2 regions of the Rhodoferax sp. LB1P47 genome follow, and region 1 is predicted to be linked to the other one. Evidence: riboswitches for the same ligand, from Rfam matches in the RefSeq annotation. Region 1 holds a riboswitch; the other holds the start of a gene.

Evidence for each region. Region 1 has a riboswitch for S-adenosylhomocysteine ahead of metH (methionine synthase). Riboswitches for the same ligand answer to the same signal wherever they lie in the genome.
Region 2: linked by a shared signal. The riboswitch ahead of ahcY (adenosylhomocysteinase) and the one ahead of metH (methionine synthase) in region 1 are both predicted to bind S-adenosylhomocysteine.

What each region holds. Positions count from the first base shown of each region.
Region 1 is NZ_JBWMAU010000009.1:40,835-57,580, forward strand. It holds gene AC0969_RS11740 (YoaK family protein) at 1-540, opposite strand, end outside; gene AC0969_RS11745 (SMP-30/gluconolactonase/LRE family protein) at 613-1,512, opposite strand; gene AC0969_RS11750 (ammonium transporter) at 1,711-3,270, opposite strand; gene glnK (P-II family nitrogen regulator) at 3,307-3,645, opposite strand; gene AC0969_RS11760 (YifB family Mg chelatase-like AAA ATPase) at 3,923-5,455, shown strand; gene AC0969_RS11765 (ATP-binding protein) at 5,583-7,892, opposite strand; gene AC0969_RS11770 (ABC transporter substrate-binding protein) at 7,889-8,992, opposite strand; gene AC0969_RS11775 (GGDEF/EAL domain-containing response regulator) at 8,989-11,229, opposite strand; gene metH (methionine synthase) at 11,370-14,117, opposite strand; S-adenosyl-L-homocysteine riboswitch at 14,144-14,208, opposite strand; gene AC0969_RS11785 (cyclic nucleotide-binding domain-containing protein) at 14,371-14,979, shown strand; gene AC0969_RS11790 (PACE efflux transporter) at 14,990-15,418, opposite strand; gene AC0969_RS11795 (Gfo/Idh/MocA family protein) at 15,483-16,481, opposite strand; gene AC0969_RS11800 (homocysteine S-methyltransferase family protein) at 16,483-16,746, opposite strand, start outside.
Region 2 is NZ_JBWMAU010000030.1:1,328-16,818, reverse strand. It holds gene thiC (phosphomethylpyrimidine synthase ThiC) at 1-879, shown strand, start outside; gene AC0969_RS19400 (acetyl-CoA C-acyltransferase) at 1,316-2,491, shown strand; gene AC0969_RS19395 (ABC transporter substrate-binding protein) at 2,746-3,963, shown strand; gene AC0969_RS19390 (carbohydrate ABC transporter permease) at 4,119-5,018, shown strand; gene AC0969_RS19385 (carbohydrate ABC transporter permease) at 5,015-5,836, shown strand; gene AC0969_RS19380 (ABC transporter ATP-binding protein) at 5,847-6,911, shown strand; gene yicI (alpha-xylosidase) at 6,921-9,263, shown strand; gene AC0969_RS19370 (sensor histidine kinase) at 9,326-10,705, opposite strand; gene AC0969_RS19365 (response regulator) at 10,702-11,358, opposite strand; gene AC0969_RS19360 (alpha/beta hydrolase family protein) at 11,503-12,645, shown strand; S-adenosyl-L-homocysteine riboswitch at 12,830-12,912, shown strand; gene ahcY (adenosylhomocysteinase) at 12,982-14,406, shown strand; gene AC0969_RS19350 (TlyA family RNA methyltransferase) at 14,547-15,491, shown strand, end outside.

The DNA of each region.
Region 1 (16,746 bases):
GCTGTCTTGCCGGTTCATGTAGAGCAACTTGCCCAGCTCGATGCCCAGGTCAGTGATCACGCCGGTCATGTGGGTGGTGCGGATCTGCGAGGCCGACAGCTTGGACACCACGGCGTTTTGCAGCCCCATCGTGAAGGCCAGCACCAGCACCGTGAGCGGCACGGCAAACGGGGTTTGCCGGTACAGCGTGGCCCCGATCAGGCCAAACACCAGCAGCAGCAAGGCCTCACACAGCAGCGGCAGCGCGTATTGGCTGCGCAGATGGTGCTGGCGCGCCCAGTTCACCAGCACCGCCGTGGTGGCCGCGCCGCCGGTAAATGCCAACAAGGTGCCCAGCGCGCCCAGCACCAGGGTGATGTTGCCCAGCACCAGGTTGTCGGCCAGCATGGAGGCAAAACCGGTCATGTGCGAGGTGTACATGCCGACCACCAAAAAGCCCCCGGCGTTGATAGCCCCCGCGTTGAACGCCAGCAAGCCGCCCAACAGCCGGTTGGTCGAAGCGGTGCGGTGCTGACTGCTCAGGTGGCGAAGACGGCGCATGGCTGTTAATTTATAAAAATAGGGCTCTAGCGCACATTCCACCTGCGCCAATAGCTATACAAAATATAGCAGTTAATCCTGGAAGAAGTTTACCGGCAAGCCCGGCACATCGACCCGCATGGACAGCACACAGCCCGACGCGGGCAGGGCCGCCAGCTCGGCCTCTGGGCGACCGTGGCGGCCGGTGGTGAGGTACAGGGTTTGCAGGTCGTCACCGCCAAAACAGGGCATGGTGGGGCAGCGGGCCGGCAGGGCGTAGGCGTTGAGCAGATCGCCTTCGGGCGAGAACTTACACAGGCGCTGGCCTTCAAATTGGGCGGAGTAGTAATTGCCCTGCACGTCTACCGCTGCACCGTCCGGGCGGCCACCGTAGCCGCCCATGCCGGGCTGCCAGCCTGCGGGCTTGGGGGCCATCAACAAAAATTCGCGGTACTCGGACAAGATATTGGCCTGGGCATTCCAGTCCCAGGCGTGGACGATGTGGTGCGGCGTGTCGGCCCAGTACAGGGTTTTGGCATCCGGCGACCAGGCCAGGCCGTTTCCGGTGATGGCGTTGCCCGCCATCATCTTCAGCGCGCCGCCGTCCAGGCAGTACAGCGCGGCATTGCGGGCATCGCGCGGCTCAAAAATGGTGCTGGCCCAGAAGCGGCCTTGCGGGTCGCATTTGCCATCGTTGAAGCGGGTGGTGGCCGGGTCATACGGCGCGGCGGCCAGCAGCGCCATTGCGCCACCCCACACGGGCGCGCGGTAGATGCCGTCGCGCAGCGCCACCACCAGACCGCCGCCGGTGGCCGGGGCGATGCAGCCGGGCTCGCTCGGCATGGCCCAGCGCTCCACCTCACCGCTGGCCACGTCCATGCGCTGCAGCAGTTTGCCGGGAACGTCGACCCAGTACAGACGTTTTTCCTGCGGATGCCAAAACGGCGATTCGCCCAGGGCGTTGGGTTCGGTGGTAACGGTGGTCCAGGTCATGTTCGGTGTCAATTTGGTTGCAATGCCCGTATTGTGAACGGGCAAAAAATGGCCCGCGCACATCGCTGTGGGCGGGCCTCCGAGGCAGAACGCTTGCTTTCTTCGCCAGGGATACCGCAGAACCGGCTTTGCCGGGCTGCTGGTATCGCCCCCTGCAAGGGGGGTGGCGAAAAGCGCTTGCGCTGTAGCCTGGGGGTGTTACCTGTTGTAAGCAGTCTCGCCATGCGAGCTGATGTCGAGGCCTTCGCGCTCTTCTTCTTCGGTGACGCGCAGGCCGATGGTCAGGTCCACAATTTTGTAAGCCACAAAAGACACCACGCCGGACCAGACGATGGTCAGCAGCACGGCCTTGGCCTGGATCCACACCTGTGCCGCCACCGAGTACGCGTCAGCGGGGGTCATGCCTACCGAAACCCAGTCAGCCACGGTGGACGGGCCACCCAGGCTAGGCGAATTGAACACGCCGGTTAGCAGCGCACCCACGATGCCGCCCACGCCGTGCACGCCAAACACGTCCAGCGAGTCGTCGGCACCCAGCATCTTCTTCAGGCCATGCACACCCCACAGGCAGGCGAAACCGGCGATGAAACCAATCACCAGGCCGCCGCCGATGCCAACGTTACCGGCTGCGGGCGTAATCGCCACCAAGCCTGCCACCGCACCGGATGCAGCACCCAGCATCGACGCCTTGCCGCGCATCAGCGCTTCGCCCACGCACCATGCCAGCACCGCAGCCGCAGTGGCCGCCAGGGTGTTGACGAAGGCCAGAGCGGCGTAGCCGTTGGCTTCCAGAGCGGAACCGGCGTTAAAGCCAAACCAGCCCACCCACAGCAGGGACGCGCCCACCATGGTCAGGGTCAGGCTGTGGGGGGCCATAGATTCTTTGCCGTAGCCCACGCGCTTGCCCAGCATGTAGGCACCGACCAAACCAGCCACAGCGGCGTTGATGTGCACTACCGTGCCGCCAGCGAAGTCCAGCGCGCCCCACTGCCAGATCAAACCGGCCTTGGCGGTCATGGCATCGGCCACTTCCTTGCTGGCGTAAGCGTCAGGGCCCATCCAGAACCACACCATGTGGGCCATAGGGGCGTAGCAGAAGGTGAACCACAGAGCCGAGAACAGCAACACGGCCGAGAACTTGATACGTTCGGCGAAAGCACCAACGATCAGGCAGCAGGTGATACCGGCGAACGTGGCCTGGAAGGCGGCGAACACGATTTCAGGAATATAGACACCCTTGCTGAACGTGGCCGCATTGGCAAACGTGCCCGCAGTGTTGTCCCACACGCCCTTCATGAACAGCCGGTCAAAGCCGCCAATGAACGCGTTGCCTTCGGTGAACGCCAGGCTGTAGCCGTAGATGAACCACAGCACCACGATCAGCGAGAACGTGACCATGACCTGCATCAGCACCGACAGCATGTTCTTGCTGCGCACCAGGCCGCCGTAGAACAGGGCCAGGCCGGGCACGGTCATCAAAATAACCAGCAGGGTGGAAACCATCATCCAGGCGGTGTCGCCCTTGTTGGGCACGGGGGCGGCAACGGGTGCAGCTTCGGCAGCAGCGGGTGCCACAACGGCAGCCGCAGGCGCGGCCTCGGCCGGCGCGGGTGCCGCGTCAGCGGGCTTGGCTTCGGCCGGAGCGGCTTCCACCACGGCGCTGGCAGCAGGTTCAGCGGCGGCGGTTTGCGCCTGGGCGAAACTTCCACCCCACAGGAGTCCTAGGCCCAAGGCCAGGGAGGCAATGATTTTTTTCATTTTTGACAAACTTTCAGATAAGACAAGGGGCGGTGCTTACAGCGCTTCTTTGCCGGTTTCGCCGGTACGGATACGGACAACCTGTTCCAGGTTGTAGACAAAAATCTTGCCGTCGCCGATCTTGCCGGTGCGGGCGGCACCTTCAACGGCTTCGATCACGCGGTCTACCAGCTCGTCGGCAATGGCAGCTTCAATCTTCACCTTGGGCAAGAAATCGACCACATACTCGGCACCACGGTACAGCTCGGTATGGCCCTTTTGGCGACCGAAGCCCTTGACTTCCGTCACGGTGATACCCTGCACACCAATGCTGGAGAGGGCTTCACGCACTTCGTCCAACTTAAAGGGTTTGATGATGGCGGTGACTAGTTTCATGGCTGCTCTTTCGGTAGGCTGTCGCAAAAATGGGCACCAAGGCGGGTGGCCTTGGGGCTCGGGCTGTTGCATGTGCTTCCCCTCTAAAAGGAGAACGGCGAACCGATTTAAGCAGGTTGCGTGCCAAATAAGTGTTACTTTGGTAACGCCTACCAGCAGCCCCTTTTTTCGGCCATGCACAGGTTTGGGCAGGTATTTATCGCACAAAAATGGTGCGCGCAGGTGGTTTACATGTTGAATCCCACCGTTGCGCACCGATATGGGGAGGCACGTTGTTATGGGCTTATGTTTGGTGCAAAGCCGGGCTTTGCTGGGCTTGGATGCCCCTGCGGTCACCGTCGAGGTGCATTTAACCAATGGCTTGCCCAGCTTCACGCTGGTCGGGTTGGCCGAGGTCGAGGTCAAAGAAGCCCGCGAACGGGTGCGCTCGGCGATCCAGAATTCGGGGCTGGAATTCCCCCACAACCAACGCATCACCGTCAACCTGGCCCCGGCCGACCTGCCCAAAGACTCGGGCCGGTTTGATTTGCCCATCGCCCTGGGCATCCTGGCCGCCAGCGGCCAGATCGACACCGCGCGGCTGGCCGGGCATGAATTTGCCGGTGAACTGTCGCTGTCGGGTGCGCTGCGCCCAGTGCGCGGCGCACTCGCCACCAGCCTGGCCTTGCACATCGCCCAAGTGCAAACCCGGCTGGTGCTGCCCCCCGGCAGTGCCGAAGAAGCCGCCCTGGTGCCCGGTGCCCAGGTGTTCTGCGCCCAGCACCTGCTTGACGTGGTGCAGCAGTTTCTGCCCCTGGATGGCAATGCACCCGAACCCACAGACGGCTGGACCCGGCAGACCGCCACCCCTTTGCCCGCCTCGGCCACCTACGCCGATCTGGCCGACGTCAAAGGCCAGGCCGGGGCCAAACGGGCGCTAGAAATCGCCGCAGCGGGCGGCCACAGCCTGCTGCTGGTCGGCCCACCCGGCTCGGGCAAGTCCATGCTGGCACAACGCTTTGCCGGCCTGCTGCCGCCCATGACCGTCATTGAAGCCCTGCAAAGCGCCGCCATCGCCAGCCTGGGCGGCTGCTTTGCACTGGAGCAGTGGGCCACCCGCCCCACCTGCAGCCCCCACCACACCGCCAGCGCTGTGGCTCTGGTGGGCGGCGGCTCGCCACCCCGACCTGGTGAAATATCGTTGGCGCACCACGGCGTGCTGTTTCTCGACGAGCTGCCCGAATTCCCCCGCGCCGCGCTTGAAGCATTGCGCGAACCACTGGAAACCGGCCGCATCACCATCGCCCGCGCCGCCCGCCGAGCCGAATTTCCGGCCCGCTTCCAGCTCATCGCCGCCATGAACCCCTGCCCCTGCGGCTACCTCGGCGCACGCCAACAAGCCTGCCGTTGCAGCCCGGACCAGGTGGCGCGCTACCAGGGCAAACTCAGCGGCCCGCTGATCGACCGCATCGACCTGCACATCGAAGTGCCCGCCCTCCCCGCCGAAGACCTGCTGCACGCCCCGCCCGGTGAATCCACCGCCGCCATCCGCGCCCGCTGCGCCACCGCCCGACAGCACGCCATAGACCGCCAAGGCAAAACCAACCAGGCACTACAAGGCCAAGAGATCGACCAATTCGCCGCCCTGGACCCCGCCGCCGCCAAGTTCCTGACCACCGCCGCCGCCAAACTCGGCTGGTCCGCACGCGGCGTACACCGGGCCCTGAAAGTGGCGCGGACGATTGCAGATTTAGAGGGTGCAGCCACCACGCAGAGTCACCATGTGGCGGAGGCGATGCAGTACCGGCGGGCCTTGCGGGCTACGGGCTGATGGCACAGCCAACCATGCACACTATTTACAGAAATGGGGGCAGCTAGGCAGCCACCAAAAATGCTACATATTTAATAGCTACTAGCGCATATTAAATAAGCGCCAGAGGCCTGTTTGATGCTGATTCTCATGCCAAGGGCATGGCCCCGCTGTGGTGCGGGGCGGTATCCGGCAGGCGCATTTCAAACGTCGTCCCCGCACCTTCCTGGCTGCGCACGGTGAGGCTGCCGCCCAGCACGTTGGTGACGGCATTGAAAGCGATGTGCAAGCCAAGGCCGGTGCCGCCCCGGCCCATTTTGGTAGTAACGAAGGGATCGAAGACGCGCTCCAGCAGCGCCGGCGGAATACCGCAGCCGTCGTCGGCCACGCGCAGCACCAGCGCGCCCTGGCCATCGCGCTCGCCGGTGATGCGCACGGTGCCCTGGGGGCGGCCCTCAAAACCGTGCAGCACGGCGTTATGGACCAGGTTGCCAATGGCCTGGCCCAACGCGCCGGGGTAGCTGTCCAGGCGCAGGCCGGTGGGCACATCGACCACGATGGTGTAGGGCGTGCGGGCGAAGCTGGGGCGCAGGCTGACAACCATTTCATCGACTACTTCGCGCAGCTCGAAAGGGCGGCGCTGGGAACTGGTTTGGTCTACCGCCACCTGCTTGAAGCTGGCGACCAGGTCGGCCGCACGGTGCAGGTTGCGGGCCGCAATGTCGGTGGCCTGTTCCGCGCTGTCCAGCAGGCTCTCCAGAGCACTGCGGCGCAGGCCCGCCTGCATGGCGGCGCGGAACTGGCGCACCTCGTCGGTGAGCGCGGTCACGGCCATCAGGCTGTTGCCCAGCGGGGTGTTGAGTTCGTGGGCCACGCCCGCCACCAGCCCGCCTAGGGCGGCCATTTTTTCCACCCGCACCAGCTCGCCCTGGGTTTCGCGCAGGTGGGCCACCACGCTGGAGAGTTCTTCGTTGGTAACCGCCAGGGCCTCGGTGCGGCGCTGCACGCGGGCTTCGAGTTCGGTGTTGAGTTCGCGCAGTTCGTTGCTGATGCGGCGCATATCGCCGATGTCGATGCTGGCCCAGATCATCAAGTGGGCGTCGCCAATCTGCACCTGGCGACCAAAGACTTGGCACAGCACCGGCTGGCCGTCGGCCCGGTACAGCGTTCCCTCGGTAGTCAGGCTACCGTCGACCATATGGACCATGGCGTTTTCGCGGGCCTCGCTGGACGGCAGCAGGCCAATGCCGATGCCGGTGCGGCCCAGCACATCTTCGCGCGCAAAGCCGTAGGCAGTGCACCAGGCCTGGTTCACGTCCAGCAGGGCAAAGGCGTGGTCGGCATCGGTGACCGACATGGGGATGGGCGAGGCGTTGAAGATGGCTTGCGACTTCAGCTCGCGCTCTTGCAGGCTGCTGGCCATTTTTTCGATATCGGCCGACAGCAGGTTGAACTCGGCAATCGGCCCCCGGGGCCAGGGGCCGCCCACAGCGCCCTGGGTGATTTGTCCGGCCCGCGCCACGATGCCGCGCAGCGGCCGCGTCAGCCACGAGGCCCAGAACGGCGCCATCAGCAGACCCACCAGCAGCGCCCCGGCAAACCCGGACACCACGCCCACCACCAACCCCCGGATGTCCTGGTTCTCCAGCGCGGCGGGCATGCCGCCCACGAAGTACCAGTCCAGGGCTTGGGAGCGGGCCACCGCCGGGTGGAAGCTGCGGCCATCGAATCTGAACAGCTCGGGCAGGGTCTCGAAGTTCAGCGCCGCCTGCATCAGCGGCCAGTTCAGCACATTGGCGGCACCCACGTGCCGCCCGCCATCGGTATCGGCCACGATTTCGCCGGTGCTATCTACCAGCCAGACGGATGCGGTGCGCTGGCCCGCCGCCAGCTGAAAGGTATCTAGCAAATACGATAGCGGCACCTCGGCCAGCAGCAACCGGTCACGGCCCACCGGGTAGGCCAGGCCGACGGTAACGGCCCCCGACAGAGCCGACAAAAATTTATCGCCCCAGACCATCTGGCGCGACTCCAGCACCGCCCGGAACAGCGGGCTGGCCGACAGGTCGCTGCCCAACAGATCGGTACGGCTCAAGCGCAACGCGGGCTGCACGCCTGCCGCCAGCACCGTGCCGTCGTTGGCTACCAAGTAGATGGCACGGATGGCTTTGCCGTCCCAGGCGGCGCGCTCCATCATGGCGGTGGACTGCACCAGGTCCATGCCCTCCATCGCTTCGCTCAGCAGCTCCATGCGGCCCTCCAGCGAGCCCAGCAAGACTTCCACGCGGTCGGCGATTTCATTCGTGTCACGCACCACCGTGTCTTTGTTGGTGCGTTCGATCTGCGGAATACGCACCAGCAAAATGCTGCTGCCCACGATGGCGAACGTGACCAGAATCGTCACCACCAGCAGAGCCGCCAGGTAGCTGCGCAAACGCCAGATGCGCAAATGGTTCATGGCAGCAACACAAACTTGCCACCCCGGACTTCGGTGAAAAACACCTTGCGCGGGGTATCGCCGAAACGGTCGAACTGGATGCTTTGTTGCAGCCCCTGGAAGGGCCCGTGCTGGAGGATGCTGTCTTTCAAGGACTGGCCCTTCTGCTGCAACGCCAGCGCCTGGCACAGCACATAGGTAGCGTCGTACGACAGCACCGCACTAAAGCCCGGCTCCCGCGCAAACCGTGCCAAAAATGCCTGGCGGAAGTTGCGGTAGCGTTCGGAGGGGTCATCCCGGTTGAAGGCCTGCGCAATCAGCAGCCCCTCTACCGAGCGCCCGCCTAGCTCCAAAAGTAATTCGGTAGAGGCTCTTTCTGCGGCGCTCTTGGGCATCTGCGGTGCCAATTTTTCGGCCTGCTGGGCCAGGCGGGCCACATCAACCGCACTGCCGATAAACAGCAGGCCCTGCGGCGCACCGGCCAGCATCTGCCGGACCACGTTGCCAAAGCCCGTACTGGCATCGGATGCGAACGCCACGGCGACCACCACCTCCCCCCCCAACGCGGCATAGGCGGCCTTGAAAGCGTTCAGCCAAGATAGAGAGTAACTGGCGTTGCGGGTGTCATAGGCCAGGGCCAGGCGGTGCTGGCCGCGCTGGTACAGCAAGTGCGCGTACTCGCTGGCGTTGTCCTGCGTGGTGCGGTTGATGCGGATCAAGAAATCATCCTTACCCGCAAAATCCAGCGATGTCACGGTGGGGCTGACCATCACGATACCCGCCTGGTTGATCACCGGCAGCACCACCGTCGCAACCGCACTGCTAAAGGGCCCCACCACCGCATCGACATGCGCCGCCACCAGCGCCTGGACGGCCACTTGCGATTTGACCGGGTCCATGCCGTCGTCCTTCACCAGAATTTCGACCATGCGGCCACGGATGCCACCGGCCTGGTTGCGCTGCTCCACCGCCAGCATCATGCCGTTGCGACCATCCTCGCCGGTGTCGGAAGTCCGGTCCGACAGGCTGCCGATAAAGCCCAGCTGGATCGGTTTTGCCGGACCACAGCCCGCCAACACACAGACCAGCACCAGGGCGGTCCGCCAGGGCCATCGGTTCACGCAGAGGTTCCACAGCGTTGCGCCAGCCACGGCCCCAGGTCTTCGATCAGCATGGGCTTGGCGTACAGGTAGCCCTGCGCTTCATCGCAGCCTAATTTGCGCAAGATATCGGCCTGGGCCTCGGTTTCTACCCCTTCGGCCAGCACCTGCATGCCCAGCTGGTGGCCCAGCGGCACGATCATTTCGGCGATGCGTGCGCCCAGGCGGCCGGAGTCGAGCGACATCACAAAGGCGCGGTCGATCTTGAGCCGGTCGGCGGGCAGGCGGTCCAGGTACGACAGCGATGAAAACCCGGTGCCGAAGTCGTCAATCGCCACCGCAATGCCGCGCGCTTTGATCTGCCGCAGCAGGGCCGCCACCCGCTCCATGCCCATCACGGCCACCGACTCGGTGATCTCCAGCTCCAGGCTCTCGGGTGGCATACCACTGTCGCGCAGGGCCTCGTCCACCATGTCCAAAAACTGCGGCTGGGAAAACTGCACCGATGAGACGTTGACCGCCACCCGGATGTCCAGCGCCTTGCCCTGGTGGCGCAGGGTGGCCATGGCGTGCAGAGCCGAGCGCAGCACCCAGGCCCCCATGGTGACAATCAAACCTGACTGCTCGGCCACCGGGATAAAGCGGTCGGGTGGTACGAACTTGCCGTCATCGGTGCGCCAGCGTAGCAGCGCCTCGACCCCAATCGGCCGTCCATCGCGCAAATCCACCTGGGGCTGGTACACCACAAACATGTGTTCGCAGTCAAACGCGCGCTGTAAGCCATGCAGCATGCGGGTGCGCTCGCGGGTGATAGTGCCGATCTCGGCCGAATAGTAGGCGCTGCGCCCCTGGCCCAATTCTTTGGCGCGCTTGAGGGCAATGGATGCGTCTTTCAGCAGCTCCAGCCCGCTGCCAGAGGTTTCGTCGCAGCGTACAAAACCCATGCACACCGACACCGGGCGCTGCACGTTCTCGATCTCAAACGGCTGCTCAAACACGTGGTGCAGCACCTCGGGGTTGACGCTGGACTCCAGGCCAAACAGGCCGAAGATATCCCCCGCCACCCGGGCCAGATAACCGCCGCCGGTGTACCCCGCACCCAACCGCTGGGCAATGGCCGCCAACAATTTGTCTCCATAGCCGTGGCCAAACATGTCGTTGGTTTCGGCAAACTGGTCTACATCCATCAGGCCAATAGCGTGCCCGGCCATGCTGCCACCGGCCACCGCATCGTCCAGGTGCTGGATGAAGGCGGTGCGGTTGGGCAGACCCAGCATACGGTCGACAAAAGCATAGTTGCGCAACCGGGCTACCAGCTCGACATTGGCAGCGCACAGGGCAATATTGGTGCAAAAAACCTCCAGCAAATGCATGTCTACATCGCGCAGCGGGGCGGCTGCGTACACAAAAGCGGCAAAGTCCCCGCCCTCGCGGCCCGGAAAAAACAAGGTCACGCTGTGCGTTGCCAGCAGGTTGCGGCGCTCCGCCAGGCACTGGGTCAGGCTGGCGGCGATATGCGGGTCTTCAATCTCGGTGACACGTCGCTGCATCAGATAGGCCAAGCGCCCAGCGGCCGCGATCACCACACATTCGGCGGCACTCTGCGCCCCCATGCCAGGGAAACTGCTGTAAGCGCACACCAGACCTTCCGGCTCAATGCCCACCAGACTCGCAATTTGCGTAATAACGCCTTCGGCAAAGTTCTGCAAGCCCGGTTCGGCAATGAACTGGTTGCTGGCGGCCACAATTTGCTCCAACCCCCGGCGGCTGGCATCCAGGCGACGCAACTGGTCATACGAGCGGATGGCCGTGGTCAGCGTGGTGTACAGCTTGGTGCGGGTCAGCTCGCTTTTGGTTTTGTAGTCGTTGATATCAAAGCGGCGGATGGTGTCGATCTCGGGTGCCTGGCCCGGCTGGCCGGTGCGCAAAATGATGCGCACATTGGCCAAGCCCAGTTCACCCCGGATGGCCCCCACGGTGACCAGCCCGGCATTGTCGGTTTCCATCACCACGTCGAGCAGGATCACGGCGATGTCACGTTCGTGGCGCAACAAGGCCAGTGCCTCGGCGGCCGAATGGGCGTGGAGCAGCTGCAAACCACGGCCGTCAATCTCCAGCCCGCGCAAGCCATAGGTGGTGCTTTCATGCACACCGGGATCGTCGTCCACCACCAGAATCCGCCACGGCTCTCGCACAGCCACCACCAGTGGTGGCGCCGAAGCGCCGTCTATGAACTCAAGCAGATCTTCGTCATTCATGGGCTAGGTGGCGGCTAGGCGCCATGTACAAACTAAAGACACAGTCTCTTACAAAATGTAGCTAAGGACAAGCCTATTACCCCGCAGACCTACGCCCTGCGCCACGGGCACACCGTCCGCCAGGTTTGAGGAAGCAGCGCTTACAGGTTGGGGGCCAGGAAGCGCCGCAAATCTGCCTCCGGCACGCCCCGGCGCTGGGCCAGGTCTTTGAGCTGGTCTTCGCCAATCTTGCCGACGTTGAAGTACACGCTGTCTGGGTGGCCCAGCTGGAAGCCGCTGACGCTAGCCGCCGGCATCATGGCCAGGCTCTCGGTGAGCTCCATGCCGATGTCATGGCATTGCAGCAGCTTGAACATGTCTTGCTTGACGCTGTGGTCCGGGCAGGCCGGGTAGCCGGGTGCGGGGCGGATGCCGGTGTACTTTTCGGCAATCATGTCCTCAATGCTCAGCGCCTCTTGCGGCGCGTAGCCCCACAGGTCGGTGCGCACGCGGTGGTGCAGGCACTCGGCAAAGGCCTCGGCCAGTCGGTCGGCAATGGCCTTGAGCATGATGCTGGAGTAGTCGTCCAGCTCGGCCTGGAACTGCGCCTCTTTCTTCTCTGCACCCAGCCCGGCGGTGACGGCAAACAGGCCCGCGTAGTCGGCAATGCCGCTGGATTTGGGAGCCACAAAGTCGGCCAGGCAGCGGCTGGGGCGCATGACACCGTCAATTGCCTGCTTCTCGGCCTGCTGGCGCAGGCCGTGCCAGGTCAGGGCCACCTCGGTGCGGGATTCGTCGGTGTAGAAGGCGATGTCGTCGTCATTCACGCTATTGGCCGGGTACAGGGCGATCACGCCGTTGGCGGTGAGCCAGCGGCCTTCGATGGCGCGCTTGAGCATGGCCTGCGCGTCCTTGAACACGCGGCTGGCTTCCACGCCCACCACTTCGTCGGTCAGGATGGCGGGGTACGGCCCGGCCAGGTCCCAGGTCTGGAAGAACGGGCCCCAGTCGATGTAGCGGGCCAGCTCGGTCAGGTCGAAGTTCTTGAACACGCGCCGTCCTATGAACTTGGGCACTTTGGGGGTGTAGCCAGTCCAGTCGATCACGGTTTTATTGGCCCGGCATTTGGCCAGCGGCCACAGCGGGGTTTGCTTTTTGTTGGCGTGCTGGTGGCGCACCTTGTCGTAGTCGGCGTTCAACTCCGCTATGAAGTTTGCAGCACCATCCCCAAGCAGGCTCTGCGCAACACCCACACTGCGTGATGCATCGGGCACGTAGACCACCGGGCCGTCGTAGTGGTGCGCAATCTTCACGGCGGTATGCACGCGGCTGGTGGTGGCACCGCCGATCATCAGCGGGATCTTTTGGATGCGGAAGTGGTCGTCCTTTTGCATCTCGGCGGCCACGTACTGCATTTCTTCCAGGCTGGGGGTGATCAGGCCACTCAGGCCCACGATGTCGGCTTTTTCCAGCTTGGCGCGGGCCAGAATCTCGTGGCAGGGCACCATCACGCCCATGTTGATGACCTCGAAGTTGTTGCACTGCAAAACCACGGTGACGATGTTCTTGCCGATGTCGTGCACGTCGCCCTTCACCGTGGCGATGATGATCTTGCCCTTGGTCTTTACGTCGCGCCCGGCGGCTTCGTCCAGGCGCTTTTCTTCTTCGATGTACGGAATCAAATGCGCCACGGCAGACTTCATCACCCGCGCGGACTTGACCACCTGCGGCAGGAACATCTTGCCCTGGCCAAACAGGTCGCCCACGATGTTCATGCCTGCCATCAGCGGGCCTTCGATCACGTGCAGCGGCCGGCCGCCCTTGGCCAAAATGGCCTGGTAGGCCTCTTCGGTATCCGGCACGATGAAGTCGGTGATGCCGTGCACCATCGCGTGGCTCAGGCGCTGCTCTACCGTCACAAAGTGACCCGGCGTGCCGCGCCAGTCCAGGCGTTTGCTTTCGTCTTTGGCACCGCTCTTGGCGGTTTCGGCGATCTCGACCAGGCGCTCACCGGCATCGGGGCGGCGGTTCAGCACTACGTCTTCCACGCGCTCGCGCAGCACCGGCTCCAGGTCGTCGTACACGCCCACCATGCCCGCGTTGACGATGCCCATGTCCATGCCGGCGGAAATAGCGTGGTACAGGAACACGGTGTGGATGGCCTCACGCACCGGGTCGTTGCCCCGGAACGAAAAGCTCACGTTGGAGACGCCGCCAGAAATTTTGGCGCCCGGCAAGTTCGCCTTGATCCAGCGCACCGCCTCGATGAAATCGACCGCGTAGTTGTTGTGCTCTTCGATGCCGGTGGCGATGGCGAAGATGTTCGGGTCGAAGATGATGTCCTCGGGCGGAAAGCCCACCTCGTCTACCAGGATGCGGTAGGCGCGTTCGCAAATTTCGATCTTGCGCTGGTAGGTGTCGGCCTGGCCTTTTTCATCAAACGCCATCACCACGGCGGCTGCGCCGTAGCGGCGGACCAGCGTGGCCTGGTGCTTGAAAGCGTCCACGCCTTCTTTCATGCTGATGGAGTTGACGATGCCCTTGCCCTGGATGCAGCGCAGCCCGGCCTCGATCACCTCCCACTTCGACGAGTCCACCATGATCGGCACACGGGCGATGTCGGGCTCGCTGGCAATCAGGTTCAAAAACCGCACCATCGCCGCCTTGCTGTCCAGCATGGCTTCGTCCATGTTGATGTCGATCACCTGGGCGCCGTTTTCCACCTGCTGGCGGGCGACCGACAGGGCCTGGTCGAACTCGCCGTTCAAGATCATGCGGGCGAAGGCTTTGGAGCCGGTGACGTTGGTGCGCTCGCCGATGTTGACGAAGAGGGTGCCCTGGCCGATGGAGACGGGCTCCAGGCCAGACAACAGCATGGGGGGAACGGAATTTACGACGGCATCAAGCATGCGACTCACCTGTGGATGTGCGGGGGTTCAGGTGAGCGTCGTTAACAACCCAAGCCTGACGGGGACCAGCCCGCTGCAACGCTCCTTGGGAGGCCGCCATTTTAAGGGCCGGGGAAAATTTATAAGAAATAGGCCGCTAGCGCATATAAATCATGCGCATGCAGCTATACATTTAATAGCAACAAACATACCCAAGCGCTCCACATTGCCGCGCTGTGCTACAAGCCTGTTACACCTCACCTGAAACCCGACCATGTTCAAAAGCCTGTTTGACGGTATCAAAACCCAGCTTGCCCGGGCCCCCGAATCGCTGGAACCCCAAGAGCGCATGCGCAGCGTGCAGCATTCGGGTTCGGCCAGCCGGGCGGCCGAGCTGCTGATTGCGCCCACCGCGCTGATGCAGCTCAGTCCCGCCGAGGCGCTGGCCATCGTCAGCTACATGACCCCGCGCCGCATTCCCATGGACACCACCTTCATCCACGAGGGCGACAAAACCGAAACCGGCTACATGCTGCTGCTGTTGGAGGGCGAGGTGACGGTGGAAAACCTCGTCGTCAGCCGCCACCAGCCGGTGACGGTCAGCGTGCTCGGCCCCGGCAGCCTGATTGGCGAAATGGGCCTGATCGACGGCCAGGCCCGGCTGGCATCGTGCACCGCCAGCACCGACGTGACCTGCGCCATCCTGTCCCGCGCCGCGCTGGAAAAGCTCAGCCAGGACGACCCCCAAACCGCCGCCAAGCTACTGCTGGCCGTGTCGATGCGCATCGCCGAGCGCCTGCGCGACACCACAGAAAAGGTCAAGCGCTATAGCCAGCTGGTGCAAGCCATGCAGCAGGAAATCGACCACCTGATGCCCACTTGAGCGGCCTGCTTCAGGCCGCCTGCGTCGCGGAAATGGGCAACCCAAACACCCGGTCGAACACCCAGCTGAACACAAAGGTGTAGACCAAAAAGAACAGCAGCAGCCCCAGGTCCATCCACAGGGCATGCAGCCAGGTGGTGCCAAACCACCAGGCCATCAGCGGCACAAAAAATACCGTCAGGCCGCCCTCAAACCCAATGGCATGGGCCACCCGGCGCGCCACGCTGCGGCCACGTACGGTTTGGCGGGCTTCCCAGCGCTCGAACAGGGTGTTGAACACCAGGTTCCAGACGATGGCAATCGCCGACGTGGCCACCGCCACGATGCCCGCATCCTGCATGCCGTTGCCCGACATGCCCGCCAGCCCCAGCGTGGCCGCCACGATGGCGAACGCTTCGTACAGGGCGACGTAGACGACTCTTCTTCGGATGCCTTGCATTTTTATAAGAAAACAGCCTCTAGCGTAGGTAGCACCTGCGCAAACAGCTATTCATTTTGATGATTTACAAGACTTCCCAGCGGCCACTGCGTTGCGAGGCAAACAGCGCGTCGATGATCCGCATGTTCTGGATCGCGTCTTCCACGCCGTACTGCAACGTGGCCTCGCCCCGGATCGCCAGTGAGAACGCATCACCTTCCAGGCTGTACTGGTCGCAAGGCGCAAAGGTCTCCACCGTGGCGCTGGCACCGCCCAGCTGCTTGCCGCTGTCGATAAAGATACGGGTGGCCTCACCCTGCGGCGCGTTGAACGGAATCTCGATCTCCACCCGCTGCTGTGTACCTACCACCTGCACGCGCTGGTAGGGCGTGGACTGGGTGGACACGGTGAAGTTCAGCTGGCGCCCGCCGCCAAAGTCCAGCAGCGCGCTGAACGTGCGGTCTACGTTGAACGTGGGGTCGATGTCGGCCAGCGCCATCACGCGCAGCGGCTCGGCACCAAACAAAAAGCGCCCGGCCACGATGGGGTAGCAGCCAATGTCGAACAGCGCGCCGCCGCCCTTGGCCGCATCGTTGCGGATGTTGTCCGGGTTGCGGTTGAAGTACGAGAACCAGGCCTGCACCGAGCAGCGCTCGCCCAAAGCGCCGCTCTGCACCAGCTCCCGGGTGCGCAGCCACTGCGGGTGAAAGCGCACCATGAAGGCTTCCATGATGTGGACCTGGCCGGCCACTTCGCGCAGCTGCGCCGCCTCATCGGCGTTCAAAGCCATCGGCTTTTCGCACAGCACATGCTTGCCCGCGCGGGCGGCCGCCAGGGTCATGGGCACATGCAAGTCGTTGGGCAGGGGGTTGTAAATGGCCTCGATATTCGGGTCGGCCAGCAGCTCTGCGTAGGAGCCGTAGGCGGTGGGGATGCCCAGCGTGTCAGCCGCAGCACGCGCCGAAGGCAGCGAACGCGAGGCAATCGCCTGCACCTCGCACCACTGGCTGCGCATCAGCGCCGGGGTGACCTTTTCCATACCGATCTTGGCGGTGCTCAACACGCCCCAGCGTACTTTTTGCATATCAGGCTGCCTCTTGTTCGTTGGTTTCATCTTGGTAGAAGTACGCCCGCCGCACCCGCCCCGGCAGCGGCTTCACCGCGTCGTGGATGGCCGCAATGTGCTCCGGTGTGGTGCCGCAGCAGCCGCCGACGATGTTGACCAGCCCCTCGGCGGCAAACTCGCGCACCAGGGCCGAGGTGACGTCCGGGGTTTCGTCAAAACCGGTGTCGCTCATCGGGTTGGGCAGGCCCGCGTTGGGGTAGCAGCTGATGAAGGTGTCCGGGGC
Region 2 (15,491 bases), on a different contig from region 1:
GTCTCGCGCGGCGGCTCCATCATGGCCAAGTGGTGCATTGCCCACCACAAAGAAAATTTCATCTACACCCACTTTGATGAGATGACCGAAATCCTGAAGGCCTACGACGTCAGCTACTCGCTGGGCGACGGCCTGCGCCCCGGCTCCAGCGCCGATGCCAACGACGAAGCCCAGTTTGCCGAACTGCGCACCTTGGGCGAGCTGACCCAAAAAGCCTGGCAGCAAGACGTGCAGGTGATGATCGAAGGCCCCGGCCACGTTCCCATGCATTTGGTGCAAGAAAACATGACCGAGCAGCTCAAGCACTGCCACGAAGCGCCGTTCTACACCCTGGGCCCGCTGACCACCGACATCGCCCCCGGCTACGACCACATCACCAGCGGCATCGGCGCCGCCATGATTGGCTGGTTTGGCACCGCCATGCTGTGCTACGTGACCCCCAAAGAGCACCTGGGCCTGCCCGACCGCGACGACGTGAAGGTCGGCATCATCACCTACAAAATCGCCGCCCACGCCGCCGACGTGGCCAAGGGCCACCCGGGTGCCCGCTACCGCGACGACGCGCTGTCCAAAGCCCGCTTCGAGTTCCGCTGGATGGACCAGTTCAACCTGTCGCTCGACCCCGAAACCGCCAAGAAATTCCACGACGCCACCCTGCCCAAAGACTCGGCCAAAGTGGCGCATTTCTGCTCCATGTGCGGGCCGAAGTTTTGCTCCATGAAGATCACCCAGGAAGTGCGCGAATACGCCAAAAACCTGGGCGTGAGCGAAGCCGCTGCAGCGGAACAAGGCATGTTGGAGAAGTCGGCAGAATTCAAGAGCGGTGGTGGAGAAATCTATGTGCCGGTGAACGGCGTGATCCCGATCGCGCAGGGCTAATCGACGCCACCGCCGGGCCCCCATCCCGACCTTCCCCCGGCGGGGGAAGGGGCAAGCCAGCCCCACTCCGTGCGGCACGTCAGGGGCCACGCATTTCTCCCTCCCGGGGCAGTGGAAAATCAGCCCCCTGCATTCCTCCCTCCCCCTCCGGGGGAGGGCCGGGGTGGGGGCTTGACTTGCTCCCTGGCCCCTCCGGGGAGAGGGTGGGGGTGAGGGTCAGGCAGCCACCAACCATGCCCTGCAATGCAACCCCCCCAACCCCCACCCCGTAGGGTTTTTACAAAGCGCTGGTTCTACCCGCACCTGCGAGACAAGTGTTTATAAAAATCACCAAATCAGCCTCCAGCGCATATTCTTCCTGTGCAAAGTGCTATTGATTAAATAGCAATTCGCCACAGCCCCCGCAGGCGTACAGTGACCCCAAAGGACCGCCACCATGCCCACCACCGACCCCATCGTCATCCTCGCCGCCTCCCGCACCCCCATGGGTGCGTTCCAGGGGGCGTTCGCATCCCTGGCGGCGCACGACTTGGGCGGGGCGGCCATCCGGGCGGCGGTGGCGCGCGCGGGGGTGGACCCGGCGCGCATCGACCAGCTGGTGTTGGGCTGCTGCCTGATGGCCGGGCAGGGGCAGGCGCCGGCGCGGCAGGCGGGGTTCAAGGGCGGGTTGGGGCAGGGCACGGGGGCGGTCACGCTGTCCAAGATGTGCGGTTCGGGCATGTTCGCCACCATGTTGGCGCACGACATGCTGGTGGCGGGCAGCCATGACCTGGTGGTGGCGGGGGGGATGGAGAGCATGACCAACGCGCCGCACCTGCTGCCCCGGGGGCGCAGCGGCATCCGCATCGGCCACGGGCAGGTGCTGGACCACATGCTGCTCGACGGGTTGGAAGATGCCTACGAGGCGGGCCGCTCCATGGGCAGCTTTGGCGAAGACTGCGCGGCCCAATACGGCTTTACCCGGGCGGTGCAGGACGCGTTTGCCACCGCCAGCGTGCAGCGGGCGCAGGCGGCGGTGGCCTCGGGCGCGTTTGCGGCGGAGACCACGCCGGTGCTAGTGAAAGGGGTTGCGGTGGCCACCGACGAAGCCCCCGGCAAGATCCGGCCGGACAAAATCCCCACACTCAAACCTGCGTTCAAGGCGGACGGCACCATCACCGCCGCCAGCAGCGCGTCCATCAGCGACGGGGCCGCCGCGCTGGTGCTGGCCCGCGCTTCCACCGCCGTGCAGATGGGCGTGCAACCCTTGGCCCGCATCGCCGGCCACGCCACGTTTGCCCAGGCACCCGGCTGGTTTGCCACCGCGCCGCTGGGGGCCGTGCAAAAGCTGCTGGCCAAGGTCGGCTGGGGTGTGGCCGAGGTGGACCTGTGGGAAATCAACGAGGCCTTTGCTGTGGTGCCGATGGTGCTGATGGCCGAGTTGGGCCTGCCGCACAGCCGCGTCAATGTGCACGGCGGGGCCTGCGCGCTGGGCCACCCGATTGGGGCCAGCGGGGCGCGGATTCTGGTGACCTTGCTGTACGCGCTGCAGGCCCAGGGCCTGCGCCGGGGCGTGGCCACGCTGTGCATTGGCGGCGGCGAGGCGACGGTTATGGCGCTTGAGTTGCTATAAATAATATAGCATTATGCGCAGATGGAACGTGCGCCAGAGCCTTGTTTTGTATAAATTTTTGTAGAGGTTCTTTGGCGGGGTGTGGGTAAGGGTTTCCTCGGGCGTTTTGTGTATTGACTTAGTTAGTTTGACTGACAAACAATGACGCACTTTGGTGTGCTACCTCCGCGAGCCACCAACTTTCGCCCCTTGTCACGGGCCTGGACCTGGGTGCCAGGCGCGTGAGGGCACGCTTACCAACAAGGAGACACAACATGGATCGACGGACACACCTTCACTGGCTGGGCACGGTGGCTGCCGCTGCGGCACTGGCATCGGCCCCGGCATTTGCGGCCGAGACGCTCAAGGTATGGAGTTTTGGCGAGCAGGATAACTACACCGAAATCATGGTGAAGGAGTTCGAGGCCAAGAACCCGGATGTGCGGGTGGAGGTGCGCCGGGTGGCGTTCTCCGATGTGAACGACGAGGCTTTGCGCGCCATCCGCTCCGGCACCGGCCCGGACATCATGCCCATCGATAACCCCAACGTGGCCTTCTTTGCCGCCAAGAAGGCGCTGTACGAGCTGGACGCGCTGGTGGCCCAGTCCAAGGTCATCAAAAAGGACAACATCCTGCCCGGCCCGCTGCACAACTCCAGCTGGGGCGGCAAGCTGGTGGGCATGCCACGCGGTGCCAACACAATTGCGCTGTACATCAACGACGACATGTTCCGTGCCGCCGGGATCGACAAAGACCCGCAAAGCTGGGAGCAGCTCTACCAGGCGGCCAAGAAGCTGAACAACCCGGATAAAAACATCTACGGCCTGGCGTTTTCGGCCAAGGGCAACGAGGAGGGCACCTTCCAGTTTCTGCCCTACATCCAGGCAACGGGGGCGGATTGGACCACCCTGGGTTCGCCCGGTGCAGTGCGCGCTGTCACCTTCTGGCAAAAGTTGTTGGACGAAAAGCTGGCCTCGCGCGACACGCTGAACCGGGGACAGTCGGATTCCACCGCCACCTTTGTCAACGGCAACGCGGCGATGGTGATCTCGGGCCCGTGGGAGATTCCGGGCATCGACAAGAGCGCCAAGTTCAAATGGCACGTGGCCCTGCTGCCGTCTGAAAAAGAGGGCGGCAGCCGCGCCTCGGCTCTGGGCGAGCAAAGCTATGTGATCCCCAAAACCGCCGCCAATCCCAAGCTGGCCTTCCGCTTTTTAGAGTATGTCTATTCCCAGCAAGGCCGCAACTGGAACGACTTCGGCATCCTGCCCGCCACCAAGGACGCGGTGTCGCCCGACCCGAAATGGCCGGCCGCTTACGCCGCCTTTGTGGAGCAGATGAAGTTCGCCCGCGCCCGGGGCCCCAACCCCGAATGGCCACAAATCTCCAAAGCCATTTCAGGCGCCATGCAGCAGGTGCTGACCCACCAGGCCGAGCCGCAAGCGGCCATGACCGCAGCGGCGGCCACGGTCGCCAAGGTCAACAAACCTTAAGGGCATTGGTCCACAAAACCGCCCAACCGTCACTCCCGCGCAGGCGGGAATCCAGTAGCGGCCGTACTGGATACCCGCCTGCGCGGGTATGACGGCGCGGTGGGTATTTCGTCCCCCGGAGCGCCTAGGGCTGCCTGTTTGAATCTCTTTTCTTTATGACTTCCCGTTCCCTTATTGATGGCGGCTACTTTGAGCGCGTGCTCTTGTGGCTGGGCCTGGGCTACCTGCTGGTGTTTGCCGGGGTGCCGCTGGTCTACAACCTGCTGCTGTCGTTCCAGCAGGTGGATGCGCTGAGTGACCTGTCCTGGTGGCAGCGGCCCTGGGTGGGTTTTGCCAATTACGTGGATGTGTTCCAGCGGCCCGAGGCCTGGGGCGTGCTGGTGCATACGCTGGTGTTCATCGCCGCGTCGCTGCTGTTCCAGATCACGCTGGGCTTTGGCTTGGCGCTGCTGTTTCAGCAAGAATTCTTCGGGGCCACGGTAATGCGTGGCCTGTTTTTGGCGGGCTGGATCATGCCGGGGCTGGTGGCCGGTGTGATTTGGAAGCTGCTGTATGCGGGCGACTTCGGCGTGCTCAACCATGTGCTGCGCAGCTTGGGCCTGGTGCACGAGGCGATCTACTGGTTGTCGGACGCGCACTACGCGCTGGCCGCCATTGTCATCACCAATGTCTGGCTGGGCGTGCCGTTCAATATGCTGCTGCTGTCCGCCGGGCTGGCGCAGATTCCGCGCGATGTGTTTGAGGCCGCCGAGCTGGACGGCGCTGGGGCCTGGCAGCGCTTCACTGGTATGACCCTGCCGATGATGCAGCCCACGCTGGGGGCGGTGCTGGCGCTGGGCGTGATCATGACCCTGCAACAGTTTGACCTGGTGGCCGCGCTCACCCAGGGCGGCCCGGCCAATGCCTCGCAGGTGGCGCAGCACTGGTCGTGGCAGATGTCGTTCCAGACCTTTGAGGTGGGGCCGGGCAGTGCCGTGGCCTCGTTGATGCTGCTGCTGGTGGTGGCCACCGCCGTGGTCTATGTGCGGGCCACCCGGCAGGAGCGCGTGCTGTGAAAAACCTGCGGCCCAAAATTCTGTGCGGGGTGGCGTTGACGCTGACCTTGCTTTATCTGTTTCCGCTGTACTGGATGTTCATCACCGCATTCAAGAGCAACCCCGAGCTGTTTCGCCTGCCGCCCACGTTCTGGCCGGAGCACCCGGTGTCCAATATCGGCCGAGTGTTCCATGACTACGCAATGGGCCGCAACCTGTGGAATTCGCTGGTGATTGCCAGCGGCGTCACGCTGGTCACGGTGCTGGTCGGCACCGGAGCCGCCTACGCGCTGGCCCAGGCCCGCAGCCGGTTCATCGAGGCGGCGCTGTTCGCAGTGCTGCTATTGCAAGCGCTGCCGCCCGCGCTGATGGTGACGCCTTTGTTCACCGTGTTCCAGGAGATCGGTTTGCTGGGCTATCCGCGCACGGCGGTGGTGCTGGCGCAGATCAGCAAGACCCTGCCGTTCTACATGGTGCTGATGCGCTCGGCCTTTGTGCAGATACCGCGTGAATTGCGCGAGGCCGCCCTGGTGGATGGGGCTACGCCGCGCCAGGCTTTTGTGCAGGTAGTGCTGCCGCTGGCGCGCAATAACGTGCTGGTGACCGGCATTTTGGTGTTCTTGCAGACGCTGGGCGAGTATGTGTTCTCGCGCTCGCTGATTTTGGACGACCAATACCAAACCACCACCGTGGCCTTGGCCGCTTTTGTGGGCGACACCAAGACCGACTGGGTCGGCATCATGACCTATGCCGCCATCTACACCACGCCCATCCTCATCGTCTTCATGCTGTTGCAGCGGCGCATCGTCAGCGGCATGACGGCGGGCGCACTCAAATAAGAACACCGTTATGAACGCCATCGACATCCAGCATCTGGGCAAAACCTTTGGCAGCACACCGGTGCTGCAAGACATCAGCCTGGCCATCGCCCCGGGCCGTTTCGTGGCCCTGGTGGGGCCGTCCGGCTGCGGCAAATCCACCCTGCTGCGGACCATCGCCGGGCTGGAATCCATCACCACCGGCAGCCTGTGCATCGACGGCGTGGTGGTCAACGACAAACCGCCGCGCGAGCGCGATGTGGCGATGGTGTTCCAGTCGTATGCGCTGTACCCGCACATGGACGTGGCCCGCAACATGGGCTATTCGCTGCGCCTGAAAAAGGCCGCGCAAGAGGTGGTTCAGCAGGCGATTGACGGCGTGGCCAAGACCCTGGGCTTGCAGCCGCTGCTGGCGCGCTTTCCGCGTGAACTGTCGGGCGGTCAGCGCCAGCGCGTGGCGATGGGCCGGGCCATCGTGCGGCGGCCCAAGGTGTTTTTGTTTGACGAACCCTTGTCCAATCTGGATGCCGCCCTGCGGGTCCATATGCGCGGCGAAATCCGCAAGCTGCACCGCCGCCTGGGTGCCACCTCGGTCTACGTGACGCACGACCAGATCGAGGCCATGACGATGGCTGACGAGGTGGTGGTGATGCGCGCCGGGCGGATCGAGCAGGTGGGCGCACCGCTGGCGCTGTACGACACACCGGCGAACAAGTTTGTGGCCGGTTTCATAGGCTCGCCTGCTATGAATTTTATAGAAGCTACCGTAGGCTCAGACGGCGCGCATGCCGTATTGGCCGCAGATAAAAACCTGCATATCGCCCTGGGCCGACCGCGTGAGGCGGGCTTGCGGGTGTGGCTGGGTTGGCGGCCCGAGCATCTGCGGCTGAACGCTGGTGTGCAGCCGCTACCTGCCGTGGTGACCGCCGTGGAAACCACCGGCAGCCAAAGCTTTGTAGGGCTGGAGCTGTGCGGTAGCCCGCTGACCCTGGCGCAGGCCGGTACGGTGGGCCTTCGCGAAGGCGATGCCGTCACTTTGGGCATTGCGCCCGAACATGTTCACGTTTTTAACTTTGGCTCCGAGGTCGCTCTTTAAGTTCTGCCCATGAAAATAAATGATGGAAATTGGCTGATCCGCAAGGGTCTGCAAGTGATGTACCCGGTGTATGTGCATGCCGTGCAGCAGGTGGGCCACACGCTGCTTATCCACGCTGCGCCCAAGGATGTGGGCGGGCGGGCCGCGCAGCTGGACGTGGCCTTGTTCACCATCCGCATCTTCTCGCCGCGCGAAGGGGTGGTGGGTGTGCGCATGGCGCACTTTGAGGGCCAGGCAGAGGCCCGCCCGGCGTTCGAGCTGTTTGCGCAGGCAGACTTTGCCCCGCTGATTGACCTGGGGGGCGAGGCGGTCACGCTCACCAGCGGCAGCCTGCAACTGCGCATACCGCGCAGGGGCGACTGGCAGCTGGACTTTATGCACTGCGACAAGCGCCTCACCGGCAGCGGCCTGCGGGCCGGCGGCCATGTGCTGGAGGAGGCCAGTGGCCAGACCCATATGTTTGAACGGTTGGACCTGGGTGTGGGCGAAAACATCTACGGTCTGGGCGAGCGCTTCACCCCGTTTGTGCGCAACGGCCAGGTGGTGGACATCTGGAACCAGGACGGCGGCACCAGCTCCGAGCAAGCCTACAAAAACGTGCCGTTCTACCTCAGCTCGCGCGGCTACGGGGTGTTTGTGAATACGCCCAAGAAGGTGTCGTTCGAGGTTGGCTCCGAGAAGGTCGCCAAGGTGCAGTTCAGCGTGGGCGGCGAGGCACTGGAGTACTTTGTGATCGACGGCCCCAGTCCGAAGCAGGTGTTGGACCGCTACACCCAGCTCACCGGCCGCCCGGCGCTGCCGCCCGCCTGGTCGTTTGGCCTGTGGCTCACCACCTCTTTCACCACCGACTACGACGAGGCCACCGTCAACCACTTTGTGGCGGGCATGCGCGAGCGGCAGATTCCGCTGCACGTGTTCCATTTCGACTGCTTCTGGATGAAGGCTTTCCACTGGTGCGACTTTGCCTGGAACCCGGAAACCTTTCCCGACCCGGTGGGTATGCTGGCGCGGCTCAAAGCCCAGGGGCTGAAGATTTGCCTCTGGATCAACCCCTACATCGCCCAGCCCTCGCCGCTGTTTGCCGAGGGCATGGCGCGGGGCTTTTTGCTGCAACGCGCCAATGGCAGCGTGTGGCAGTGGGACCGCTGGCAACCCGGCCAGGGTCTGGTGGATTTCACCAACCCCGAGGCCTGCGCCTGGTACGCCGGTCACCTGCGCGGCCTGTTGCGCATGGGGGTGGATTGCTTCAAAACCGATTTCGGCGAGCGCATCCCCACCGATGTGGTCTACCACGACGGAGCCGACCCCGAGGGCATGCACAACTACTACACCCAGCTGTACAACCAGGTGGTCTACCAGGTGCTGCAAGAAGAGCGCGGCGCAGAGGATGCAGTGCTGTTTGCCCGCTCGGCCACGGCGGGCGGCCAGCAGTTTCCGGTGCACTGGGGGGGCGATTGCAGCGCCAGCTACGAATCGATGGCCGAGAGCCTGCGCGGTGGCCTGTCGCTGGGGCTGTCCGGCTTTGGCTTCTGGAGCCACGACATCGGCGGCTTTGAGAACACCGGCCCGGCGGATGTCTACAAGCGCTGGTGTGCGTTCGGCCTGTTGTCCAGCCACAGCCGCCTGCACGGCAGCAAGTCGTACCGCGTGCCGTGGGCCTATGACGACGAGGCGGTAGACGTACTGCGCTTTTTTACCCAATGGAAGTGCCGCCTGATGCCCACCCTGTGGCTGGCTGCGGTGCAGGCCCGCGACCAGGGCACGCCGGTGATGCGCGCCATGCTGCTGGAGTTTGCCGACGACCTGGGCACCCACGGTCTGGACCGCCAGTACATGCTGGGCGAGCACCTGCTGGTGGCCCCGGTGCTGGATGCCTCGGGCGCGGTAGATTTTTACCTGCCCGCCGGGCGCTGGACGCACCTGTTCACCGGCGAAGAAATACAGGGCGGCGGCTGGCGGCGCGAGCAGCACGGCTTCATGGGCCTGCCGGTGTACGTGCGGCCCAACACCTTGCTGGCACTGGGCGCAAACGACCAGCGGCCCGACTACGACTTTGCCGACGGCGTGCACCTGCACCTGTACGCACTGGACGCGGGCCACACCGCCACCGCCCGCATTCCCGATGCCAGTGGGGCCACCGCTCTCAGCGTGGCAGTCACCGCATCGGCCAGTGGCTGGCGGGTGCAAATTGACGGCCGGGGCGTGGTGGCGCAATTGCGGCTGCACGGCGTGCCTGCCGTGGCCGGGTTGCCTGCGGGCATCCGTGCCGAGCCGATGGAGGGCGGCGTGCTGCTGCACTTCACGCCGCAGGCGGGGCAGGGCGGGCAACAGCACGTGGTGGCCAAGGGGTGATGGAGGTAGCGGGGCGGCCTGGTGCGATGCACTCTTGGCATCGACCTACCCGCATTACGGTTTTAACCTGCCGGGGCGGCTAACGGTAGGGTCGCCACAAACACGCAGCCGCCGCCGCTGCGGTTGTGCAGTGCGATGTCGCCGCCCATGCGCCGGCACGCCTGGCGGACGATGGCTAGGCCCAAGCCTGTGCCGGATGCCGACACCGCCGCGCCCGTACCTCGGTAGAAGCGCTCGAACACGCGCGCATGCTCGTGTGCCGGAATGCCGGGGCCGTTGTCGGCCACGCCCAGGTGCAGCGCGCCGTTGCGCCAAGCCAGGGTGAGGGTGATCTCGCCCGCGCTGCCCGCGTACTTCACCGCGTTGTCCAGCAGATTGCGCAGCACGGATTCGTACAGGGCGACGGGGAGGGGCAGCGTCAGGCTGTCAGGCGCGTCCAGGACGAGCTCCACGCCCGGGTCTGCCGTAGGGCGCAGGGCTTGTGCCAGGTGTTGGCGGGTCAGGTCGGCCACATCGACAGACTGCGTCGGCGCGTTCGTCGCTGCGTCCAGCGTTGCCAGTTCCAGTAGTTGCTGCACCAGGTGCGAGCCGCGCGCCACGGCCTGTTGCAAATGCAGGGCGGCCTCTTCGCGCTCCCGCAGATCGGTGGTCCGAGACATCACATGGGCCTGGGTGCTGATCACGGCCAGCGGCGTTCGCAGCTCATGCGCCGCGTCGTGCACAAATGCGCGTTCGCGGGCCACTGTGCCCCGCAGTTGCCCAAGCATGGCTTCCAACGCCGTTACCAAAGGTTTTAGTTCGGCGTACTGCGGTGTGACACCCAGCGGGGACAGATCCCCGGCTACGCGCTGCTCTATCGACTGGCCCAGCATGCGCAAGGGCCGCAGGCCCCGTGTGGCCGCGATCCACACGGGGACCAGCACAAAGGGAAAAGCCACCAGAAACGGCAGTGCCAGTGCGTCGAATATCCACCGCAGCACCCACGGCGTGCCGACCTGCGGTTCGGCCATCCACACCTGCCAGCGGCCGGATTGACCGGCAAACAGGCCGTACGCCTGGCCGTTCAAGGTGGTGTCCACCACCTGGTCGGGCATGCCGTGCAAGGTCTTGCCCGCGATGCCCGGCGATGCGAAAAGCTCTTGCCCCTGCGCTGAGCGCAATTGAAACAACAAGTCTCCTGGCAGCGTGCTGCCTTGTCTTCGCGCCAGGTTGAACTGTTGGGCCGTGACCTGCACCGCGTTGGCTGCGAGGTCGTCGCGTTGGATGTTGGCCAGTGCATGCAGCAGGCTGCGGCCCGCCTGTAGCAAACCCGGGTTGGTCCGCAAGTTGTTGCGAAAATCCAGGTAGACGTAGCTGGCCACTGCGCACCACGCTAGCGCGAACGCGAGCAACAGCGCCACCACAATGCGGCGGACCAGCGTGGGTTTCAACAGTGCTTTCACGGCACCAGCATGTAGCCGATGCCGCGCACAGTCTTGATGCGCTCGGCACCGACTTTGCGCCGCAGGTTGGAGACGTGCACCTCGATCAGGCTGAAGTCCAGCGGCTCCCCCAGGGGCTCCAGGCGGCGGGCCAGCGTGCCCTTTACCACCACCGCGTGGGGCTCGCGCGCCAGCTCCAGCAGCAACTGAAATTCGCGTGGCGACAATGCCAGGGCTTCGCCGCGCAGCCGCGCACAGTGGCTGCGGGGCTCTATCTCCAGATCGCCCACCACCCAGATATCGCTGGCTTGCTTGGCACAGCGCCGCAGGACGGCGCGGATGCGAGACGCCAATTCTTCCGGGGCAAAGGGTTTCACGACGAAGTCGTCCGCCCCACTGTCGAGCCCGGCCAGGCGGTCTGGCAGGGCATCGCGGGCGGTGATGATGATGACGGGCACTTGTACCGATTGGCGGCGCCACCGGGTCAGGATGTCCAGGCCGGACCCGTCGGGCAGGCACAGGTCCAGCAAGACGCAGTCGAACCCCTCATCCTCCAGCGTGCGGGGTGCGTCATCGGCGCGCCTGCGCCATTCGCTGCTGATGCCTTCCAGCTTCAGCGATTTCTGTAAGGCGGGGCCCAAGTCCAGGTCGTCTTCGATCAGCAATACGTGCATGCGGTGGATTGTCGGCGACCCAGCTAAAGGCCAGCCAAAGATGGGCCGATGCGGCTTTGGCTAAGCCAAAGGTGGGCGGTTCAAGAATGCGTTGGTTCCGCTGGAACTGTCTTCACAACCCCACTTTGCTGAATCCACACCGCTATGCCATATTTTCCCATCAACCTGCCCACCTTGGTCGCCTGCTGCGCCGCTTTGCTCAGCCTGGGAGGATGCGGCGGCGGCTCCGCAGACACCGCCAGCACGGTGGAGCCACACAGCTATGCCCAGCGATGCCAGCTGCCCCCCGGTGCGTCCCATGCCCTGGTGTTACCCGCACCCACCGGCGGCCAATGCGTGGGCAAGATCGGGTTCCGGTTGCTGGATGCAGCCCGTGCGGAAACACACACGCCCGATGCCAACGACCGGCGTGAACTGGGCATCAAGGTGTGGTACCCCACAGCCGCCGCTGGTGGCGTGCGCGCCGACTATTGGGAGCCCGCCATCGCCCCATTGGTAAGAGCGCAACTGGGCATCGCCTCCACCGCGCCCGACGTGCTGACCAACGCCACATCGGGGTCTCCACTGCCACCGGGCAGCGTCTACCCGGTGGTCATTTTTTCGCCCGGATATGGCATGGTCGTTGAAGGCTATTCAACCCTTCTGGAAGACCTGGCCAGCCGTGGCATGGTGGTGGTGGCCATAGACCACCCCTACGTCTCGGGGGCTACATCTATGGCCAACGGGCAGTCGGTGCTGGCCCTGGCTGGACCTGCCGCCGGACAGCAAATGCAGGAATTTCTGGATGACACGGTGGCCACGCTGGTCGCGGACCAGCGCTATGTGCTCGACTGGTTGCAGGGGCGCAACACCGGCGTGCTGGGGGGCCACCTGGATCTTGCACGTATCGGGCTGGTGGGGCATTCCATCGGCGGCGCGGCGGCGGTCCAGACGGCACGGTTGGATGCCCGCGCAAAGGCAGGCTTGGATATCGACGGCACTGTCTACGGTGGCACTGCGGGCCTGTGGCCAAAACCATTGGGGTTCTTGCTGGCCTCCAACCACACAGGGGACTCGACCATTGCCACCGTGCTGCGGCTTGCTACGGGGCCCAGCCGCAGCGTCACGCTGCAAGATGCCGGGCATCTGGACTTCAGCGATCTGAAATGGCTGCTCAACTTTTATGCCCCCGGCCTGTCGCCAGACGCTTTGGCGGCGCAGGGTTTGGGCAGCATCGCGGCCCCCAAAGCATTGCAAGCCACGCGGCAGGAAATCGGGGCTTTTCTTCAGCAGTTTGTCCTGCCGTGAGAAGACGCTCCACAGGTGTTCGATGTGGCTTAATTGCTATATTTTTTGTAGCTTATATCGCTTATTCCATATGCGCTAGAGGCTTAAAAGACTAAAAAATTAAAATACACAGTGCACCGATCCTTGGTGTTGTGGGCATTCAGTGGGGGAGTGGGCAGGATGGCCAGCATCCGTATAATCGGCAACTTCCGAGGAGCGCTGCAACCTTTGGCTACCCAAAGTGTGAGGCTCGGAACCCGTATCCTTTGATAACGGCGCTCACCCACTGCCAGCAGGGTGAGTTCGAGTTTTCCATCTTGCTGCGCAGTGGCTGTACAACCTCTATTGGAGCCACCCATGACCCAACCCATCCGTACCGCCGACCAAGCCATTGCCGACCTGACATTGGCCGCCTGGGGCCAGCGCGAAATCCGCATTGCCGAAACCGAAATGCCCGGCCTGATGGCCATCCGCGAAGAATTCGCTGCCGCTCAACCCCTGAAGGGTGCGCGCATCACCGGTTCCCTGCACATGACGATCCAGACCGCCGTGCTGATCGAAACCCTGCAAGCCCTGGGCGCCACCGTGCGCTGGGCTTCGTGCAACATTTTCTCCACCCAAGACCACGCCGCCGCCGCCATCGCTGCTGCCGGAACCCCCGTGTTCGCCGTCAAGGGCGAGTCGCTGAAAGACTACTGGGACTACACCCACGCCATCTTTGACTTCGGCGCCAAGGGCACGCCCGGCGAAGGCCCGAACATGATTCTGGACGACGGCGGCGATGCCACGCTGCTGATGCACCTGGGCCAGCGTGCCGCACAAGACGCTTCGCTGATCGCCAACCCCACCAGCGAAGAAGAAACCCTGCTGTACGCGGCGATTAAAGCCAAGCTGGCCGTGGACCCCACCTGGTACGCCCGCAAGGCCGCTGAAATCATCGGCGTGACCGAAGAAACCACTACCGGCGTGCACCGCCTGAACGAAATGTCGGCCAAGGGCACGCTGCTGTTCCGCGCCATCAACGTCAACGATTCGGTCACCAAGAGCAAGTTCGACAACCTGTACGGCTGCCGTGAATCCCTGGTGGACGGCATCAAGCGCGCCACCGACGTGATGATTGCGGGCAAAGTGGCTTGCGTGGCCGGTTACGGCGACGTGGGCAAGGGCTCGGCCCAGGCGCTGCGTGCCCTGTCGGCCCAAGTCTGGGTGACCGAGATCGACCCGATCAACGCCCTGCAAGCCGCCATGGAAGGCTACCGCGTGGTCACGATGGACTACGCCTGCGAACACGCCGACATCTTCGTCACCACTACCGGTAACAAGAGCGTCATCACCCACGACCACATGCTGCGCATGAAGGACCAGGCCATCGTCTGCAACATCGGCCATTTCGACAACGAAATCGAAGTCGCGGCGATCGAGCAGTACGAGTGGGAAGAGATCAAGCCCCAGGTGGACCACATCACCTTCCCCAGCGGTAAAAAGATCATCCTGCTGGCCAAGGGCCGTTTGGTGAACCTGGGTTGCGGCACCGGCCACCCTAGCTTCGTGATGTCGGCCAGCTTCGCCAACCAGACCATCGCCCAGATCGAGCTGTTCACCCGCACCGACGCGTACGAAAACGGCAAGGTCTATGTGCTGCCCAAGCACCTGGACGAAAAAGTCGCCCGCCTGCACCTGAAGAAGGTCGGCGCGATGCTGACCGAACTGACCGACGAGCAAGCGGCGTACATCGGCGTGAGCAAAGCCGGTCCGTACAAAGCCGACGCTTACCGTTACTAATAGCAATAACTACTGAAAGAAAGCAGCGCTCTCCATTCCAGGAACCCATGGGACTGGCTTTGCCAGACCATAGGGTTCGCCCCCGGTAGGGGGTTGGCGGCCACATGCAATGGGCAAGCCTGGGGGAGAGCCAAAAATTTATGCGCGCTGACCAATTACTTGTAGAACGCGGCATGGCCGCATCCCGCTCCCAGGCCGTGCGCCTGATCACCGGGGGGATGCGCTGGTTTGACGGCATCAAATGGCGTGATGTGGCCAAGAACAAGGACGACATCCCCGAGGATGCGCCTCTTGAGCTGCTCAACGATGCCGAGGCACGCTACGTCTCGCGTGGCGGACTCAAGCTGGAGGCCGCGCTCAAGCACACGGGGCTGGATGTAACCGACCTGTTCGTGCTGGACGTAGGCCAAAGCACCGGGGGCTTCACCGACTGCCTGCTGCAAGCCGGTGCCGCCCAGGTGACGGGTGTGGACGTGGGCCATGCCCAGCTCCACCCCAAGCTGCGCGTGGATCCCCGGGTGCTGTGCGTGGAGGGCATGAACGCCCGCTCGCTCACCCCTGGCTCCCTGCAAGAGGCGTGTGAAATAGTGCTGTCCGAGCACTGGGAGCCGCCCGCTGTGGGCGACCCGGAGCCCGAGGCCCCCTACAGCTGGATGCGCGGCGGCGGCGAAGTCACCGACTACGACGACAGTGGCGACGCAGACGATGCCGAGATCGAAGCCCACACCGCCCAGGCCAGCGGCAAAGTCAACGCCCGCCCCTTTGCGGAAGGTGTGGAGCCCGATGCCGATGCCGTGATCGTCCCCAAGCGCAACCGCCGTAAAGCCGGGTTGGGCGACGTGGACACCACGCCCGAGTTCGACCTGATCACGGGCGATGTTTCTTTTATTTCGCTGACGCTGATCCTGCCCGCGCTGGTGCCGCTGCTGCCGCTGGATGCGTTGCTGCTGATGCTGGTCAAGCCCCAGTTCGAGCTGCAACCCGGCCAGGTCGGCAAGGGCGGCATCGTGCGCGAGCCCGAGATGTACGCCATCGTCGAAGCCCGCCTGCGCCAGTGCTGCCTGGATGAGGGCCTGGAGGTGCTG